Regions from separate parts of the Spinactinospora alkalitolerans genome, predicted to be linked through region 1. Evidence: riboswitches for the same ligand, from Rfam matches in the RefSeq annotation. Region 1 holds a riboswitch; the other holds the start of a gene.
The links. Region 1 has a riboswitch for cobalamin ahead of HDA32_RS06865 (VWA domain-containing protein). Riboswitches for the same ligand answer to the same signal wherever they lie in the genome.
Positions count from the first base shown of each region.

Region 1 (7,764 bases):
CAGGGTGCCGCCGTACATGGTGCCGTCGGCCGCGATGGCCTCGGCCAGGTTGGGCCCTGCGACGTACTCGGAGACGATGAAGAGGGGGTCGCCTTCGAGCCGGGCGTCGATGACCGCGGCGGTGGAGAAGCGGGCCACGCTGCGGGCTGACTCCACCTCACGGGCGAACCGGCGGCGGAAGGCCTCGTCGTCGCTGAGGTCGGGATGGATGAGTTTCACCGCGACCGAGCGGTCGGCCTCGTCCTTGGCGAGGTAGACCGTGCCCATGCCGCCCCGGCCGAGACGGCCGACGATGCGGTACCCGCCCAGTTCGTGCGGATCACCCGTACGGAGGGGTTTGGCGCGCTCGTGCCCGTTTGACGTCACAGTGGTGAATTCCTTTGTGGATCGCGTGATTCGCGCCTCATAGCGTATCGAGCCCCGGACGCGGTCCCAGCGGCCCGGACCGCGTAAGGGGGCGGGGGCGCGGCGCCGATCGGAATCTCGTTCGTGTGCAGACGAGTCAACCACGCGCACGCGCCGCACCGCGAACCGCCGGCGGCCGTCCGGACCCGGTGCCGCGCGGTCGGAATCCGGTCGGAATCCGGCCACGGCGGCGGCTCACACGCTTCCGGGCGGTGACGATCTTCGATAGGGTTGGAACAGATGTTCGAATAGAGGTCTGCTCTTCCCCGCAGACGAAAGCCGGTCCGCGCGCCCTCGGTGGCGCGTGTCTCATGAGGGGAGCTGGTGGGGCGGATGTACGGCACGCCGATCACGGTGTGGGAGCAGGACGGCAGACCGGTCCGCTTCATGTGGGAGGGGCGGATCTACGTGGTGCGGCGCATTCTGGACCACTGGGTCACCGTGCGCTCGGACTTCTCGCCCGAGGCCGGGAGCGGCCGGCCCCGGCGCCGCTTCTGGCGCGTGCAGGTCGGCCCCGAACCCGGCGCCGACGTCTACGAGCTCCGCTACGACTCGGTGGGAGAGCAGTGGCTGCTCTCCCGGACGCACAGGTGAGCGGCGCGGGGGTCAACCCCCGCGGCGGGCGATCGCGGTGAGGAGGCGCTCCTCGGCGTCCGCGCCCGCGGCGACGCGCGGCAGCCGCCACAGGAAGACCGCGCCCAGCACCCACCATCCGCCGACGATGAGCCACTCGTAGGGCCAGGCCAGCGCGGCCGGCATGCCCGGCAGGTAGAGCACGGCCAGGCCCAGGCTCAGCACCAGGGCGAGCACGCCCACGGCGGTGCCGGCCGGGACCCGGAAGGGGCGCGCCATCCCCGGCTCGCGGCGGCGCAGCGCCAGGAACGACGTCGCCACCATGATGTAGGCGATGACGATGTTGATGCCTCCCGCGTTGACCAGCCACGTCAGCATCTGGTCGCCGAACAGCGGGGCGAGCACCGACAGCCCGCCGATGAACAGCAGGGCGTTGGCCGGCGTCTTGTACTTCGGGTGCAGTCGGCCGAACCAGCGCGGCACCATGCCCGACACCGCCATCGCGTACAGCAGCCGGCTGGCCCCGATGAGGAAGGCGTTCCAGCTCGTGAGGATGCCCGTGATGCCGCCGAGGATGAGGACGGTGCCCATGGTCCGGCTGTCCCACAGCGCGGCCATGCCGTCGGCGGAGGCGAGCTGGGCGTCCAGCAGCCCCTCGCGCGACAGGGCCGAGCCGACCGTCAGCATGATCAGGATGTACCACGCGCTGGCGCAGACGACCGAGAGGATCAGCAGCTTGCCGACCTGCCGGTAGGGCAGCCTGATCTCCTCGGCCGACTGGGGGATCACGTCGAAGCCGACGAACAGGAACGGCGTCGCCACCAGCACCGCGATGAGCCCGGTCGCGCCGCCGGAGAACAGCGGGCGCATGTTCTCGGTCGAGCCGCCGACGAACGCGCCGAGCAGCAGCGTCGCCCCGACCGCCAGCAGGAACAGCACGGCGATGACCTGGAAGACGCTGGCCGGGCGGATGCCGACGTAGTTCAGCGCGGTGATGACGATCGCGGCCACGATGCCGACCGCGGCCCACGAGGCGTAGACGTCGTAGCCTGCGACCGACCACAGCCGGCCGGCCTGCATGTCGGGGAAGAGGTAGAGGACGGTCTCGGGCAGCGCCACGGCCTCGAAGGCCACGACGCTGAGGTAGCCCAGCACGATGCCCCAGGAGGCGACGAAACCGCCGTGCGCGCCGAGGCCGCGCAGGGCGTAGTTGTGCTCGCCGCCCGCCCGCGGCATGGCCGACACCAGTTCGGCGTAGGTGAGACCGACGAGGGCGACGATCGTGCCGCCGATGACGAAGGCCAGCGCGGCGCCGAGGCTTCCGGCGCTGTCGAGGAACTCACCGGTGAGCACGACCCAGCCGAAACCGATCATCGCACCGAAGGCGAGGGCGAGGACGTCGCCCCGGCCCAGGACCCGGATGAACCCTTCGCTTCGCGTGTTCATGGGCGTCCCTCCTGTCACCGTACGTGTGGCCAGCGTTGCCCCTGGGGCGCCGAAATGGAATACCCCCGCGCCCTATATCGCGGCGTGTCGGGCCCACCCGGCCTCCGCGGAACTCAGCGATCCAGCGGCGGGCGGTGCAGGCCGAAGCCGGTGGCCTGCTCGAAGGCGTGCCCGACCTCCAGGACGCGGCGCTCGGCCAGGTGCGGGCCGACGATCTGCAGGCCCACCGGCAGCCCCGCCGGGGTGAATCCGGCCGGGACCGACAGCGCGGGGCTGCCGGTGACCGAGATGCAGTAGGCCGAGCGCATCCAGTCCAGGTAGGTCTCCTGCACCTCGCCGTCGATGTCGGTGGGGAACTCCTGCGACGCGTCGAACGGCGCGACCTGGCTGACCGGCAGCAGCAGCACGTCGTAGCGCTCGAAGAACTCCCGCACGCGGTGGAAGAGCGCGGTGTGCAGCCGCTCGGCGCGGGCGAGGTCGGCCCCGCTGAGCTTGCGCCCCTCCTCGATGTTCCAGACGACGCTGGCCTTGAGCCGGCCCGGGTCGGCGTCGAGCAGCGGGCCGAAGTTGCTCTCGAACAGCCACGCGCGCAGCGTCCGGAACACCTCGTCGGCCCCGCTGAGGTCCGGGGCGGCCTCCTCCACCCGGCAGCCCAGTCCCTCGAACGTCCTCAGTTGCGGGGCGAGCGCGTCGAGCACGGTCCGTTCGCAGGTGAAGGCGCCGCCGAGGTCCGGGGTCCAGGCCACGCGCAGCCCGCTCAGGTCGCGTTCCAGCGGTTCGGCGAAGCCGGCGCCCGGCTCGGCCACCGCGATCGGGCTGCGCGGGTCGGGACCGGCCAGCACCGACAGCAGCAGGGCGGCGTCGGCGGTGTCGCGCGCCAGCGGGCCCTGCACCGACAGCGTGGACCAGCCCAGCGGGGCCGGATGGGTGGGCACTCGCCCGGGGGTGGGGCGCAGGCCTACGACGTTGTTGAAGGAGGCGGGGTTGCGCAGGGAGCCGCCCATGTCGGAGCCGTCGGCGAGCGGGTGCATCCCCGCGGCGAGCGCGGCGGCGGCCCCGCCGCTGCTGCCGCCGGCCGACTTGGCGGTGTCGTAGGGGTTGCGGGTGGTCCCGAAGATCGGGTTGAAGGTGTGCGATCCGGCCGCGAACTCCGGCACGTTGGTCTTGCCGATCGTGATGGCCCCCGCGGCGCGCATCCGCTCCACGATCAGCTCGTCGCGTTCGGGCACGTGGTCGGCGAAGACCGGCGAGCCGAACGTGGTGCGCACGCCCGCGGTCTCGTGGGTGTCCTTGTGCGCGATCGGCAGGCCGTGCAGCGGGCCGACCCCGGCGCCGGAGGCCAGGCGCTCGTCGGCGGCGGCGGCCTCGGCCATCGCCCGCTCCGCGCACACCGTCACCACCGCGTTGACCGCGGGGTTGACCGCCGCGATCCGGTCCAGGTGCGCCCCGACCACCTCGCGGGCCGACACCTCCCGGGCGCGCAGCATCCGCGCCAGCTCCCGGGCCGAGCGGTAGGTGATCTCCTCGTGCATGGGCGCTCCTGCAGGTGCGATCGGGCGGTCCGCATTCCATGACAGCCGGACCGGCTCGACCCGGACCAGGGGGTATCTTGCCGATTCCCGCGGCCCGGTTGGGCAACTCTCGTCCATCTCCATGGTTCCAGGGCAAGGTACCGACCGAAGGGAGGTACGGACAGGAGGCCGTCCTCGCTCACAGGTATCGGCGAGTCCACCCGGGCGGGCGGCCCGTCCCGACCGGTGTGTCATGCTGGGACGCGGTGCCCATGGCAGGAACCCGGTGCGAATCCGGGACGGTCCCGCCACTGTGACCAGGGAGTGAACCCGCGATCAGCGCCACTGCCGGCGACGCCGGTGGGAAGGCCGCGGAGGAGCGGCGATCTGGGAGCCAGGAGACTGCCCGGCACCGCGACCCAACCGTACGGGCGTGGAGACCCGGAAGGAAAGGACCCCCGTGAGCGCTGTCCGCTACCCCTTCAGTGCGGTCGTCGGGATGGCCGACCTCAAGCTCGCGCTGCTGCTCAACGCCGTCTCGCCCGCCGTCGGCGGCGTGCTGGTGCGCGGCGAGAAGGGCACCGCGAAGTCGACCGTCGTGCGCGCGCTGGCTGCGCTGCTGCCCGACCTGGCCGCCGTCACCGGATGCCGGTTCGCCTGCGACCCCGCGGCTCCCGATCCCGAGTGCCCGGACGGCCCGCATCCGGCGGAGGCGGACGGAACGGCCGCGGCGCGGACCCGCCCGGCCCGGCTCGTGGAGCTGCCGGTGGGCGCGAGCGAGGACCGGCTCGTCGGCTCCCTCGACATCGAGCGGGCCCTCACCGAAGGCGTGAAGGCGTTCGAACCGGGCCTGCTCGCCGCGGCGCACCGGGGCGTGCTCTACGTCGACGAGGTCAACCTGCTGCACGACCACCTCGTGGACTTGCTGCTCGACGCCGCGGCCATGGGCACCTCCCACGTCGAGCGCGAGGGTGTCTCGGTGCGGCACGCCGCCCGCTTCCTGCTGGTCGGGACGATGAACCCGGAGGAGGGCGAGCTGCGCCCGCAGCTGCTCGACCGGTTCGGCCTGACCGTCGAGGTCGCGGCGACCCGCGACCCCGCCGAGCGCGCCGAGGTGGTGCGCCGGCGCCTGGCCTTCGAAGCCGACCCCGAGGCGTTCGCCGCCGCCCGCGCCGAGGAGGAGGCCGAGCTCGCCCGGCACATCCGCCGGGCGCGCGAGCGGCTGCCCGGCGTCGTGCTCACCGACACCGCCCTGCGCCAGGTCACCGCCGTGTGCGCCGCCTTCGAGGTGGACGGGTTGCGCGCCGACCTGGTGACCGCCCGCGCCGCCATGGCGCTCGCGGCGTGGCGCGACCACGCCGAGGTCACCGCCGACGACGTGCGCGACGCCGCCCGCCTCGCGCTGCCGCACCGGCGCCGCCGCGACCCCTTCGACGCTCCTGACCTCGACGAGGACCGACTGCGGGAGGCGCTGGACCAGGCGGGTGATGCGGACCCAAAAGGCCCTGAGGACGACCCGGACGGCCCTGACGACGGCGGCCCCGGGTCGGGGGAGTCTCCCGGTGACGGCGGCGCGCCGTCCGGCGACGCGCCCGGCGAGCGGCCGCCCGGGTCCGGTGCCGCGCAGGAGGCGGCGGGCGACGCGGCGGACGAGCGGACCGAGGACGGGTCCGGCCCCGCGCCGCAGGACGCCGCGGCCGACCCCGGCGAGACCTACCGGCCCCGGCTGCTCAGCGTGTCCGGCATCGGTGCGGGCACGCCCGGGCGCCGCTCCAGGGCCGAGACCCCGTTCGGGCGCACCTCGGGGGCGCGGACGCCCGGAGAGCGCGCCGCGGCGCTGCACCTGCCGGCGACCCTGCGCGCCGCGGCCCCGCACCAGCGCGCCCGCGGCCGCAGCGGCCCCGGGCTGGTGCTCAGGTCCGGCGACCTGCGCGAGGCCGTCCGCGAGGGGCGCGAGGGCAACCTGGTGCTGTTCTGCGTGGACGCGAGCGGCTCCATGGCGGCCCGGACGCGCATGCGCGCGGTCAAGGGCGCGGTCCTGAGCCTGCTGCTCGACGCCTACCAGCGCCGCGACAAGGTCGGGCTGGTCGTCTTCCGGGGACGCGGCGCCGAGGTGGCGCTGCCGCCCACGTCATCGGTCGAGGCGGGGGCGCGGCGGCTGCGCGAGCTGCGCACCGGCGGGCGCACCCCGCTCGCCGCGGGGCTGCTGCGCTCGGCCGACGTGCTGCGGGTGGAACGGATGCGCGACCCGCGCCGCCGCCCGCTGCTCGTCGTCGTCACCGACGGCAGGGCCACCCACGGCGGCCTCGACGACGCGCTGCGCGCCGGCGCCCGGATCCGCGCCCAGGGCGTGCAGAGCGTGGTCGTGGACTGCGAATCGGGCCCGGTGCGCCTGGGCCTGGCCGGCCGGCTGGCCGCGGAGACGGGTGGCGCGCGGGTCGGCCTGGAGGAACTGGGCGCCGACGCGCTGACCGGCCTGGTGCGGCACACCCGCCGCGCGGCCTGACCGGACGAACGAGGAGACGAACGACCATGCCGCAGGGCAAACCCAGCCACGTCCCCGATGACGGGCTCACCACCCGCCAGCGCCGCGCCCGGCCGCTGCTGATCGTGCACACCGGCGTCGGCAAGGGCAAGTCCACCGCCGCGTTCGGCCTGGCCACGCGCGCCTGGGCGCAGGGCTGGGAGATCGGGGTGTTCCAGTTCGTGAAGTCGGCGAAGTGGCGGATCGGCGAGGAGAAGGCGCTGCGCGTGCTCGGCGAGTCCGGTGAGGGCGGCGCCGTCACCTGGAACAAGATGGGGGAGGGCTGGTCCTGGATCCAGCGCCCCGGCACCGAGGCCGACCATGCGGCCGACGCGGCCGAGGGCTGGGCCCAGATCAAGCGCGACCTGGCCGTCGAAAGGTACCGGCTCTACGTGCTGGACGAGTTCACCTACCCGATGAAGTGGGGCTGGGTCGACGTCGAGGACGTGGTGCGGACCCTGCGCGACCGCCCGGGCACCCAGCACGTCATCATCACCGGCCGCGACGCCGACCCGCGCCTTCTGGACGCGGCCGACCTGGTCACCGACATGACGAAGGTCAAGCACCCGATGGACGCCGGCCAGAAGGGCCAGCGCGGCATCGAGTGGTGAGGGGGCGGGGCGTGCGAGCCTTGGTCCCCGGGAACGAACCCCGGCACCAGGGGGTTTTTAAGGCCCGCCCCAGGAGGGATGGCGTGCGGGTGGGTCCCTTCCACCTTGACCCCAGGGGGCCTTGTAGGCCCGCCGCAGGAGGGATGGCGCGCGGGTGGGCGATCCCTGTGGGGGCCTTCGGCCACGCGAGAGGATCGCCCGGTCACCGCGGATCCCACCTTGGGGCGAAGTCAAAGGTTTCCGGTGGCCGGGGTGGTGCGTACCGTTGCCCGGTCACCGCGGGTCCCTCCTATGGTCGGGGTTCAAGACCCCCAGTGGGCTCATGACGAAAGGAACCGTCGTGTCGCAGGTGCCTCGGGTCGTCGTGGCGGCTCCGGCGTCGGGGAGCGGGAAGACGACCGTCGCGACGGGGCTCATGGCCGCCCTCGCGGCGCGCGGGCTGCGGGTCTCCGGGCACAAGGCGGGGCCCGACTACATCGACCCCGGCTACCACGCGCTGGCCACCGGGCGGCCGCCGCGCAACCTGGACCCGGTCCTGTGCGGCGAGGAGCGCGTCGCGCCGCTGTTCCGGCACGGGGCGGCCGGCGCCGACATCGCGGTGGTCGAAGGCGTCATGGGGCTGTTCGACGGGGCGCCGCAGCCGCGGCACTTCCGCGGCCCCGGCGACTTCGCCTCCACCGCGCACGTCGCCGAC
Region 1 is NZ_JACCCC010000001.1:1,534,141-1,541,904, forward strand. It holds gene HDA32_RS06845 (serine/threonine-protein kinase) at 1-366, opposite strand, end outside; gene HDA32_RS06850 (DUF6504 family protein) at 739-999, shown strand; gene HDA32_RS06855 (APC family permease) at 1,012-2,424, opposite strand; gene HDA32_RS06860 (amidase) at 2,538-3,956, opposite strand; cobalamin riboswitch at 4,176-4,360, shown strand; gene HDA32_RS06865 (VWA domain-containing protein) at 4,435-6,441, shown strand; gene cobO (cob(I)yrinic acid a,c-diamide adenosyltransferase) at 6,468-7,070, shown strand; gene HDA32_RS06875 (cobyrinic acid a,c-diamide synthase CobB) at 7,411-7,764, shown strand, end outside.

Region 2 (7,764 bases), 4.5 Mb from region 1:
CGTGACAGGAATTGGGTCGGGACCAGTGGGCGCACATAGTGAAGAGCGTGGAATGGTAGCGGGGAGCAGCCCGAGGTGAGTGCGCAGCGTACTGGCGATTTGACGATTGGCGTCATCGGGCCGCACGAAGTGGTGGAACGCGTCATGCTGATGGGCCCCGGGTCGACCGGGCCGCTCAACGCCAGACTCATCGCCGCTGCCTATCGAGATGAGCAAGAGGCCACCGACAAGGTGCTGCGCCTGGGGTCCGCGATCGACGCCTATTTGTTCGCGAGTCCGGTCCCCTACGAGTTCGCTCGCAAGGCCGGCGTGCTGACGATGCCCGCCACCTACGTCCCTCTCGGCGGGGCCAGCCTGCACGAGGCGCTGCTGCGGGCCACCCTGGACGAGAGGTTCGACCCGACCAGGGCGAGCCTGGACGTGCTCGGCCGGACCGACGTGGTCGAGGCCTACTCCGAGGTCGACCTGCCCGTCGACGGGATCCACGTGCACGAGGAGCTCGCCAGCACGGCGGCGCTGACCTCGTTCCACGAGGGCCTGTGGCGGCGCAAGGCCACCCGGATGGCCATCACCTGCGTGCGGGGCGTCGCCGAGCGCCTGGAGGCGGTGGGGGTGCCCACGCTCCGGCTGCGCCCGACCAACGCGGGCGTGCGCAGCGCCCTGCAGACGGCGGGACTGCTCGGCGCGCACCACCGGCTGGAGGAGGCGCAGTTGGGCGTCGTCATCGTGGACGTGCCGACGCTGCGCGACTCCACCCGCCGCTCCACGCCCCGGTACTGGCGCGACGAACTGCGGCTCGCCCTGCAGCGGCTGCTGCTGCAGGAGGCGCACCGCATCAACGCCACGGCGCACCCGGTGGACGACCACACGTTCATGGTCACCGCCACCCGGGGGTCGCTCGTGTCTGCCACCGAGGGGTTCCGCCAGCCCCCGTTCGTCGAGCGGATCAAGGCCGAGCTGGGCATCGCGATCGAGGTGGGGATCGGCATGGGCCGCACCACCCAGGACGCCGAGACGCACGCCCGCGCCGCGCTGAGCCGGGCGCAGGCCACGCGGCAGAGTTTCGCGGTCGACCGGGAGGGCCGCTCGCTGGTGCCGGCGCAGCGGGCGCCGCAGCGCCAGAGCAGCGAGCAACTGCGCACCAAGGGCCGCGAAACCCTGCTGCGGCTGTCGGAGAAGATCGCGGAGGAGGAAGGGCCGCTGGTGGTCGACGCCGAGGGCGCCGGCCGCATGCTGGGCGTCACCCCGCGCACCGCCCGCCGCCTGCTGCGCACCCTGGTCGAGGAGGGCCTGGCCTGGCCGCTCCCGCCCAACCGGACGCTGCAGCCCGGCCGCCCGCGCCAGTTGTACCGGCTGATCGTGGAGAAGCTCGACAAGGCCGGCAAGTAGCGCCGCCGACGCGGTGAGCCGGTAGCGGAGGAGGGGCCCGCCGCCCGCGCGGCGGGCCTTTCGGTTCTCCAGGTGGCCTTGGCCCCAGGGGGCCTTGAGGGCCCGTCCCAGGAGGGGGCTCGTGCGGGTGCGGTTCTCTCGTGTGGCCGAAGGTCCGTTGAGGTGAACGTCGCACCCGTGCGCGAAGCAGAACCGTCGCCCTTACCTCGGACCGACACCGGGGTTTCGGTCTGGACCGCAGGGCACCCGGTGTGCTTCGCGCGGAGCCGGGCACCCCGCACACGAGCCTTCGGCCGCACGACGGGCCGCCCGTTCACCGCGAACCCTTGTGGCCGAGGTTTCAAGACCCCCTGTGGCCGAGGTTCACGACCCCCTGCGGCCGAGGCCGGGATCGCTACCCGTTTCGGGTGGGGAAGGCCCCGGCGACCGCGAGGAAGGCGTCGTCGGCGTCCGGCGCTCCGATGCTGATCCGCACGCCCTCGCCGGCGAAGGGCCGGACCGCGACGCCCGCGGCCTCGCATTCGGCGGCGAAGTCGAGGGTGGCCTCACCCAGGCGCAGCCACACGAAGTTGGCCTCCGTCGGCGGCACCGTCCAGCCGTCGCCGATCAGCGCGTCGCGCACCCGGCCGCGCTCCTTCACCGTGGCCGCCACGCGCTCCAGCAGCTCCTCCTCCGCGGCCAGGGAGGCCTCGGCGGCGATCTGGGCCACGTGGTTGACGGCGAAGGGCACCATCGTCTTGCGCACGGCCTCGGCGACGTGCGGGTGGCCGACGAGGAAGCCCACGCGCAGCGCCGCCAGGCCGTAGGCCTTGGAGAAGGTCCGCAGCACGGCGACGTTGGGGCGGTCCCGGTACAGCCGCAGGCCGTCGGGGACGCCGGGGTCGCGGACGTATTCGCGGTAGGCCTCGTCCAGGATCACCAGCACGTGGTCGGGCACCCGGTCCAGGAACGCGGTCAGCTCGGCCTCGCGCACGGCCGTTCCCGTGGGGTTGTTGGGGTTGCAGACGAACACCAGCCGGGTGCGGTCGGTGATCGCGGCGGCCAGGGCGTCGAGGTCGTGGGTCTCCTCGCGCAGCGGCACCTGCACCGGTGTGGCGCCCGACAACCGCACCAGCAGCGGGTAGGCCTCGAAGGAGCGCCAGGCGTAGACGACCTCCGCACCGGGTTCGGCGGCGGTCGCCAGCAGCTGCTGCAGGATCCCCACTGAGCCGGCGCCCAGGGCCACGTGCTCCTCGGGGACGTCGAAGCGCCGGGCCAGCGCCGAGGTCAGCCCGGCGGCCCCGCTGTCGGGGTAGCGGTTGAGGTCGGCGGCGGCCGCGCTGACGGCCTCCAGGACCGAGGGCAGCGGGCCGTAGGGCGACTCGTTGGAGGAGAGCTTGTAGGACCGCCCGTCCGGCCCCTCGACCTTGCGCCCCGGCCGGTACGGCGGGATGGAACCGAGCACAGCCCTGAAATACGGCGAATTCCGCTCCGACACCGTTGTCCTTTCATCGATACTCTGTGCAAGGCTCAGATTACGCACAGCAAGGTCATGCTGGGGCTCCCCATTGAACCCCAGCCGCAATATCGCACAGAACAGGAAATAACACCATGGACCACCGGTGGAGGCCGCTGAAAGCGGCGGCGGCGTCGCTCGGAGTCGCGGCGGTTCTCGGCGGCCTGGCCGGATGCGGCGACGCCGACGGCGGCGCGGCGGCGCAGGAGGCCGACCCCAACGCCGAGGCCGCCACCCGGCTGAACGAGGCGCAGATGGTGCAGTTCGGCGAGGCCGATTTGCTGGCCGACCAGAGCGAGACCGGGACCTACGCCCAGTTGGCGTCGGTGCGGCGCACGGAGGAGCTGCGCGAGGACACGGAGCTCGACAAGCCCCAGTGCATGGACGCCGTGAACCAGTGGGGGCGGCTGCCCGAGGTGCGCGAGGCCCCCGCCTCGGTGGCCTCCTTCGGCGGTCCCGGCGCGACCATCACCCACACGCTGATCGGACTGTCGGAGCAGGCCGCCGTGAAGGCGCTGGACGCCGCCCCGCCCGAGGAGTGCGCCAGCTACGAGGCGACCGTCGAGAACGGCCTGAAGGCGCCCTACACGCTGCGCGACCTCGATCTGGCGACCGTGGGCGAGGAGTCCAGGGCCTTCGTGGTCGAGACCGAGGTGCAGGGCGAGCCGGTCCTGCTCTACGGCATGGTCTACCGCAACGGCGACTACCTGGGCAGCACCTCCGTCCTCGGCCCCGACGCCGACGCGCTGGAGGACACCCTGGTGGAGTTCTCCGAGGCCGCCCTGGAACGCGAGGAGAAGGTCCTGGGGCGGGGATAGAGGGGAGGGGCGGGCGCGGCTCTCACACCCGCCCCTTCGTCCTGCGGGCGTCGCGGCGCATCAGCCACAGGAAGAACGGGCCGCCGCACAGGGCGGTGAGGATGCCCACGGGGATCTCCTCCGGGCTGGCCAGGGTGCGGGCGGCCAGGTCGGCCAGGACCAGGAACGCGGCGCCGAGCAGGGTCGCCACGGGCAGGGCGCGGCGGTGGTCCGCGCCCACCAGCAGGCGGGCGACGTGCGGAACCATCAGGCCGACGAAGCCGATCATGCCGCTCACCGCGACCATGACGCCGGTGACCAGCGACGTCGCCACGACCATCACCGCGCGGAACCGGTCCACGGACAGCCCCATCGTGACGGCGGCCTCCTCGCCGGCGAAGAGCAGGTTGAACGCCCGCGCCTGGGTGAGCAGCAGGGCCAGCGCCACCGTCACGACGGCCGAGGGGAGCAGCAGCTCGTCCCAGCCGGTGCCGCCGAGCCCGCCCATGGTCCAGCGGGCCACCTGCGCCATCGCGTGCGGTTCGCCGGAGGTGATGATGAGCAGGCTCGCGACGGCGGAGAGCACCTGCCCCACGGCCACGCCGGCCAGCACCAGCCTTGTCGTCGTCATCCTGCCGCCCACCCGCGCCATCGCATAGACCAGGAGCAGCGCCACCAGCGCGCCGAGGAACGCCGAGACCGACAGGGAGTACAGCCCGAACAGGTTGATCCCGAGGATGACCACGGCGACGGCGCCGAACGTCGCGCCCGACGACACGCCCAGGAGCAGCGGGTCGGCCAGCGGGTTGCGCACCAGGGCCTGCAGCACCATGCCGATCAGCGCCAGCCCCGCCCCGACGACCGCGGCCAGCAGCACCCGCGGCAGCCGCGACGTCAGCACGATCGTCTCGTGCACCCGCGGCCAGGTGGGCTCGGCCAGGCCGGGCAGCGTCCGGTGGATCAGGATCCGCCAGGTGTCGGCGAAGGTGATGTCCACCGACCCGGCCATGACCCCGAATGTCATCATCACCAGCAGGGCCGCGCCCAGCAGCGGCAGCACGACCGCCGCGCGCAGCCGGCCGTTGCGCGTGAACGCGGCCCGGCCGCCGCCGCGCGGCCGGGCCGGGGCCGCGGCGGTCCGCGCGCGCACGCCGCGCCCGCTCAGAACGCGTCCGGGTGGAGCTGCTCGGCGATGTCGGTCACCGCGTCACCGGTCCTGACGCCGACCAGGGCCGATGTCAGCGGCAGCACCGCGAAGCGCTCCTCCTCGACCGCCGGCGCGCCGGCCAGCACGGGGTCGGCGAGGACCGCCCGGCGCTTCTCCTCGACGGAGGTGGCGCCGTAGTCGTAGAACAGGATGACCTCGGGGGAACGCGCGGCGGCCTGCTCGATGGAGACGTCGGCGAAGGTGTCGTCGACGTCGCCGAACACGTTGCGCCCGCCGGCCCGCTCGATCAGATCGGAGCCGATGCCGCTGCCGCCGGAGGTGAAGACGGTGGTGTCGATGCTGTCCACGACCAGCACGTCCACCGGTTCGACGCCTTCGAGCCGCGCGCCGACCTCGGCCAGGTCGGCGTTCATCTCCTCGATCAGCTCCTCGGCGCGCTCCTCCACGCCGAAGATCCGGGCGACGTTGCGCAGCTCGGTCTCGACGGTCTCCGTCGTCACCTCGTCGGCGCACTGCTCGATGTTGAGGTAGGTGGCGATGCCCGCATCGGCCAGCGCCGGCCTGCCGCGGCCCTCGGTGTCGTCGAACGCGCTGGTGAATCCGCCGTAGACGAAGTCGGGTTCGGCCTCCAGCAGGACCTCGAACGAGGGGTAGGCGTCGGCGAGCACCGGGACCGAGGCGTAGGCGTCGGCGTACTCGGGCGGGACCTCGTCGTCCAGGTAGGCCGTGCCCACCATCCGATCCTCCAGGCCGAGCGCCAGCATCACCTCTGTGACGTGCTGGTTCAAGGTGACCACGCGCTCCGGCGGCGCGTCGACGCGGGTCTCGGAGCCGCAGTTGCCGATGGTCACCGGGTAGCCCTCGGCGGGCGGGCCGGAGCCGGTCGCGGTCTGCGCGGGGGCGCCGCAGCCGGTCAGCGCCACCGCGGTGGCGAGCGCGGCGGGCAGCAGGAGGCGGTGCGGTCGGTCGGGAACGGGGGTGGTGGGCACGTCTGGGTCCTCTCCCGGGATCCGGGCGCGGCGGGGAGGACCGGCAGCGGCGATCGGGCCCGCGGCCGCTTCCCCCGGGGTCCGCGCCCTCGTGGACGAAGCGGCGACGGCCCAGTCTCCTGACTCCCGGATCATCGCCTCCCCCGGCCTTCCAGCGCTTTCGCGCCGTGGCCCTGCGCGGGGTCGGCTCCTCGGTCACAGTGGCGGGACCGTGCCGGATTCGCACCGGCTTCCTGGTTTCCGTCGCGCCCACAATGCTAGCCGCCGGGGACCCGCGCGGACATGGCGACCGCCGGGGAACGGCCGGGGCCCGCCCGGCGCCGACCGTGCGCACACCCCTGATGACCGGCGAATACGGGCTCTGAAAAGGGGAGAGATCCATGGCCGATACGACAACGCGCACGCGGGGGCGCTGGCCATCTCGACAACCCTGGACCACGAATGAATCGATGATGTCTCGAATCGGTCAGCAGCTCGATATCGGTCATTGCCCGTGCCGGACCGCGCAGTCATGATCCGTGTAGTCCTGCGCCGTCGATTCGTGAGAGATGGGGAAGCCGCGTGAGCAGCTCCATGATCGGATCGGTCGTCACCTTCGCCGTTTACTTCGTGGTGATGGTGGCGGTCGGTCTGCTGGTGTACAAGAGAACGACCTCGCTGTCCGACTTCGTGTTGGGCGGCCGGCAGCTCAACAGTTGGGTGGCCGGCCTGAGCGCCAACGCCAGCGACTTCAGCGGATGGCTGCTGCTGGGCCTGCCCGGCGCGATCTACCTCTCCGGCCTGGGCGAGGCCTGGATCGCGGTCGGCCTGGGCATCGGCTTCTACGCGAGCTGGCGCATCGTCGCCCCCCGGCTGCGCGTCTACACCGAGCGGGTCAGCGACCTCCGCAACGGCGGGGAGTCCAACTCCCTGACGCTCTCCTCCTACCTGGAGAACCGGTTCGGCGACCACAGCGGGCTGCTGCGGGGCATCTCCGCGATCCTGATCCTGGTGTTCTACCTGTTCTACGTCGCCTCCGGCCTGCTGTCGATGGGCGTGCTGTTCGACCAGGTCTTCGGGTGGCCGCCCGCCATCGCCGTCATCGTCGGCGCGTCGATCATCGTCCTCTACACCTTCCTGGGCGGGTTCCTCGCGGTCAGCCTGACCGACGTGATCCAGGCCGCGATGATGTGGATCGCGCTGCTGATCGTGCCGGTCGTCGCGGTCGTCACCATCGGCGGGTTCGGCACGGCCCTGGACACGGTCGGCGACCGCAACGAGAACCTGCTGTCGGCGTTCGGCGGCGCCTCGCTCGCCGACGGGAGCTGGCAGACCACCGACGCCCTCGGCGCCGTCGTCATCGTCTCCGGCCTGGCCTGGGGCATCGGATACCTGGGGCAGCCGCACATCCTGGCGCGCTTCATGGGGATCCGGTCCATCGCCGACATCCCCAAGGCCCGCGTCGTGAGCGTCGGCTGGGCCGTCACGGCCATGTTCCTGGCCGTCCTCGTCGGCTTCTCCGGCATCGCCTACTTCGACACCCCGATCGACAACCCCGAGAGCGTCTTCCTCTCCCTGATCCAGGCGCTCACGCACCCGCTCGTGGCCGGCCTGCTGCTGGCCGCCGTGCTCGCCGCCGTCATGAGCACCGCCGACTCCCAGCTCCTCGTCGCCGCCGCGGCGCTGACCGAGGACGGCTACCGCGCGTTCATGGACCGCGAGGCCCCGGCGCGCAGGCTGGTGCTGGTCAGCAGGCTCGCCGTCATCGGCGTCGCGGTCGCCGCGGGCCTGCTCGCCCTGTACAGCGACGAGAACGTCCTCGGCCTGGTCGGCTACGCCTGGGCCGGGTTCGGCGCGGGCTTCGGTCCGGTCATCGTGCTCTCGCTGTACTGGAAGAAGATGAACTGGATCGGCGCGCTCGGCGGCATGATCGGCGGCGGCGCCACC
Region 2 is NZ_JACCCC010000001.1:6,023,097-6,030,860, reverse strand. It holds gene HDA32_RS26950 (transcriptional regulator) at 130-1,389, shown strand; gene hisC (histidinol-phosphate transaminase) at 1,784-2,866, opposite strand; gene HDA32_RS26940 (hypothetical protein) at 2,980-3,702, shown strand; gene HDA32_RS26935 (FecCD family ABC transporter permease) at 3,725-4,831, opposite strand; gene HDA32_RS26930 (ABC transporter substrate-binding protein) at 4,843-5,838, opposite strand; cobalamin riboswitch at 5,931-6,118, opposite strand; gene putP (sodium/proline symporter PutP) at 6,412-7,764, shown strand, end outside.
Region 2: linked by a shared signal. The riboswitch ahead of HDA32_RS26930 (ABC transporter substrate-binding protein) and the one ahead of HDA32_RS06865 (VWA domain-containing protein) in region 1 are both predicted to bind cobalamin.